DNA from 2 places in the Shewanella sp. 10N.286.54.B9 genome. Region 1 is predicted to be linked to the other one. Evidence: predicted binding sites of a transcription regulator. Region 1 holds the regulator's gene; the other holds the start of a gene.
What was found. The regulator LexA, encoded in region 1, represses DNA repair genes until DNA is damaged. The targets are predictions, from matches to a motif close to TACTGTATNNNNATACAGTA.

Region 1 (2,208 bases):
ACACAGTAAGTCTCTGCTCTATGTAAACTCTTCAGTTCCCAAAAAAGCAACGATGACTTCAAAGTGCACGAGTGGCGTGTCAATCGTGTCGTTATATTATGTGTCGACTATCGATATGACTTTTGTAATTTCCAGTATCTATCTACTGGTTAGTGTAACCACTTTGGCACCTACGGCTGAAATATATCAGGCCGATCACAGTCTTCATATACTCTAAAAGGATCTACAGTCCGTACATAAAGACCGACGACTAAATCGCTCGGATATAACAAAAATATCGTTGTTATCAGTTCCTACCCTACTTGGTGTTGAAATATTGATCAAGATCACTTTTTGACTAATTTCACGTGTTAGGGAAATAAAAAAGCTTCCCGAAAGGAAGCTTAGAAGAGTAATAGAAATAATGGCTTAATGAATTGAGGTGAATAATGAACCTTGATTATGCATCTTATCCTGTGTGTTTATTGCGCTGTCAGGTAAGTGAGCATTCGCATTTTCAATCACGATACCGAGTGCTTGGGCACTTTTAGCGACTAATTGTAGGCGTCTATTATCACGTGCATCTAGGCTATTTGCCCAAGTAATTACTGCACTTGATGTGCCGCTTGTGAGTGCTTTTTCCATTGCCCATAAGGTTTCGACTTCATCTTTGGCATGCACCAGTAAAATTCTATCCATGCGCACACCTGCTGTTGCAAGCATTTGCTTGTAACCAATATTAGGTGGGCTAATTAAGACAATCCAGCGACCTTGTTGGCTCAGTTGAGCCAATTGACCACTTAGCTTTTTTAGCTCATTACGCCCTTGAGTTGCCGATACCATAGTTTCAATATCAGTGCTCTTTTTAGTCATAGAGGAAGTTGGCATATCTTGCCACAGACCTGGATGACGGGGGCTTACACCTAATAATTTGTTCATTGCCAATCTCCATTGCGGATCACGCCAACGGCTAAACCTTCAATGCTAAGGCTTTGGTTTGCTAGATCCACTTCTATGGGTGAGTAATCTTCATTTTCAGCATGTAAAAAGACTTTATTACCTTTCTTTTCAAAGCGCTTAACGGTTACATCATCTTCAACACGAGCTACCACTACTTGGCCGTTACGTGCTTGCTGACTTTTATGTACAGCTAACAGATCACCTTCAAGTATGCCGATATCTTTCATGCTGTCACCGCGTACACGCAGAAGAAAATCAGCAGAAGGACGGAACATCGTTGGGTCAACTTTATAGTGTTGCTCGACATGTTCTTGAGCAAGTATTGGCTCACCTGCAGCCACTTGGCCAATCAGTGGTAAACCAGACTCTGTCTCTTCTGTATCTTCCTGGGTAAGTCTAATTCCTCTAGAAGTGCCAGGAATGATCTCAATACACCCTTTTTTGGCCAGTGCTTTTAAATGCTCTTCAGCGGCATTAGCAGACTTAAAGCCTAAACGTCTAGCAATCTCTGCACGGGTAGGTGGCATGCCTGTGTCAGAAATATTTCGTTTAATCAGTTCTAAAATTTCTGCTTGGCGCGGTGTAAGTGGTCTCATGGTTGAACCTGTTTTTCTATACAGTACCTGTCAGTATATACAGTAATTCAGTCAGTGCAAGTATTAACCATATTAATGTAAGCATAAGTTAAATTTACATTTATCTCGTGTCGCCTTTAATGTGGTGGCTAATGCCTGCTGGAGGGGGCGTTAATCAATATTAATCTAGAGTGTATGTACTAAGTTGTAGCTAAGTCATTGTTCTATAAATGCACAATAGCTTCCAGTGCCGATTGTAAAGCAATTGCGCAAAGCGTTAGGAATTCTGGTATTCTACGGGGTTATTAGAAGCGACTAACACTGCAAGCGAATCATGTCGAAAAAAGACTCTCTTTGGTTTAAATCTTTACGCTGGATCCAGAAAAAGTTGGTACACACTATTGTGGTACCTCACGATCCTTTTGATGATCTCAATCTCGATCCAAGCAAACCGCTCGTTTATGTCATGAAAACAGAATCAGTGAGTGATATTGCTGCTTTAAGTGAAATGACCGGCACGCTAGGCCTACCTAGCCCTTATGATGACATAGAGGTCAATGGCGTCAGTGCGCCACGGGTTGTTTGTCTTGAAGGCAGCAAACCGTTATTTGGTGAACGAGAAAGTGCTGAACAGTACCTACATTGTTTCAAGCGTTTGCTAAGTGTACATAAGCAGAATGCTGAGCTCGATATT
Region 2 (2,208 bases), on a different contig from region 1:
AGACAGCGTCTCTGGTCGATACTTATCTTCAACTTTCCAAGATAAATTTTGCTTATTACGTCCAATCGCCAGTGCAATGCCATGATGTTTAGCGCGGCGATATAACAGAGCTAAGTCAAATGTCACGACTGACCAGCCTATAATGATGTCTGGATCGTATTCGTTAAACCACGCTATCAATTCATGGATCAATGCGACTTCATTGTTAACCCACTGAATGTAGCTAATCTCAACCTCTTGAGGCTCACCTATCATTATCACTTTCTCAAAAATCACACCACTTTCCGTCTGGCCATATAAACCGACGGAATAGAGTTCACCAGAAAAACTACATTCAAAATCAAGCGAGATGGCTTTAAGAGGCTGTACGAGCTCTGTTGGTCTCGCTTTTTTAGCGATAAAGCGTGGTTCGACGCCATGAGCGGCTTGCAAATAATGGCCACTAAATTCAACATCTAAGGCTATAAAGCGCTCGATGAGAAATCGATGTTCAGCCTTGATATCACTTTCAAATAACTCAATAGCTTGGTCCTTAGCTACACGAATTAAGTGACGCAGTTGCCTTATATCATTGCAATAAAGCGCAGTAACTTGTTCCAGTTGAAAATTTTTTAACGGCAAGCGTTTGCTGCGGATATTAGTCAGCTCTCTATGCTGGTAAATTAGCCCTTCATCTGTGGTACGAATAAAGCAAACATGCTCTTGCTCTGGGACTTCAACGATGACAGGACCCGATGCAGTTGCAACTACATATTCTAAACTTAACCCCATTTTATGCTGATTGACATGACGAGTTAGCACACGACCTTTTATTATCTGCAACGCACTGGAAGTTGGATTCATGGCTATATACTCAATTAAATTCACGAATAATCACATAACTCTTCTTAGGCTATGTAATCACTGTTATTATGTACAGCATTATTTACTGGACCAGTGCATTCATGTTATCGGCAGACGTTAAAACCCAGATCCGTACTATATATAAAGGCATCGCTTCCTCTTTGCCTAACTTTCGCTCTCGGCGAGAACAGAACTATATCGTCGCGGAGATCTCGAAAACACTTGCGGGTGAGTACGACAAGCAACGCCGAATAATCGTAGTTGAAGCTGGTACCGGTATTGGTAAGTCATTAGCATACATACTAGGGACCATTCCCCTGGCATTAGCCAGCAAGAAAAAAGTCTGTATAGCAACGGCAACGGTGGCACTGCAAGAGCAGCTGCTTCACAAAGACCTCCCCTTTTTCCTGCAGCATTCAGGTTTAGACTTTACCTTTGGCTTAGTTAAAGGGCGTCAGCGCTATGTGTGTTTATCAAAGCTTGAGATGCTGGTCGGCTCAGACAACAGTAACCAAATGGCAATGTGGCAATCTAAGCCCGATCAAAGCCAGGTTGATATGCTCGAAGGCTTACTTAAAGATTATAAAGAGTCCCGCTGGAATGGTGAGCGCGACACACTGACTAAACCACTGCCTGATCATCTATGGCAGCAAATAGCTTGTGATAAACACAGCTGTCACAAACAGCTTGCCAGCCATAGAAACTGCCCATTTCATAAAGCCCGTGAAGATCTCGACACTTGGGATGTGCTTATTGCTAACCACAGCTTATTGTTTGCAGATTTAGAACTTGGCGGCGGCGTTATTTTGCCCGATCCTGAAGATCTCTATTATGTTATTGATGAAGCACATCATCTGCCCATCGTTGCTCGTGACTTTAGTAGTGCACAAGCCACTATTCGAGGCGCTACTGATTGGCTGGAGAAACTAACCAAAACGACTTCAAAGCTGCAAAACCAGATTAAGAGCAATTATATTATTGCTCCCGCTCAAGCAATGCTTGACCATATTGGTGATATCAGTGGTTTACTTAACCAGGTCGCTCATTTTTGTGACGCTCAAGCTAAACAGTTTGATAACCCTGAAAGTCGCTTTCGTTTCGAACACGGCAAACTGCCACCCGCTCTACTTATTCTCGCAGAAAACTTAGCCACGGCCTCTAATGTTGCGCTTAAACAGTTTAACAAAATGCTCGCCCTGCTAAATGAAGCGATTAAAGATGGCGATATCCCTAAACATCAATCAGAAGCGTTACTGTCAGAAACCGGCTTTATGCTGCAGCGTATCGAGAACTTACAAAAGCTGTGGAAGATGATGGCCAAACAAGATAATCCAAAAGGTGCACCAATGGCTCGCTGGATAGAAC

Region 2: dinG (ATP-dependent DNA helicase DinG) is a predicted target of LexA. The motif match lies at 902-921, and genes of this name have one in related genera.

The regions. Positions count from the first base shown of each region.
Region 1 covers NZ_JBFRIY010000025.1:17,808-20,015, reverse strand. Annotated here, with positions in the region: gene AB4135_RS09835 (cell division inhibitor SulA) at 409-918, opposite strand; gene lexA (transcriptional repressor LexA) at 915-1,535, opposite strand; gene plsB (glycerol-3-phosphate 1-O-acyltransferase PlsB) at 1,849-2,208, shown strand, end outside.
Region 2 covers NZ_JBFRIY010000014.1:80,586-82,793, reverse strand. Annotated here, with positions in the region: gene AB4135_RS04420 (DNA polymerase II) at 1-843, opposite strand, end outside; gene dinG (ATP-dependent DNA helicase DinG) at 945-2,208, shown strand, end outside.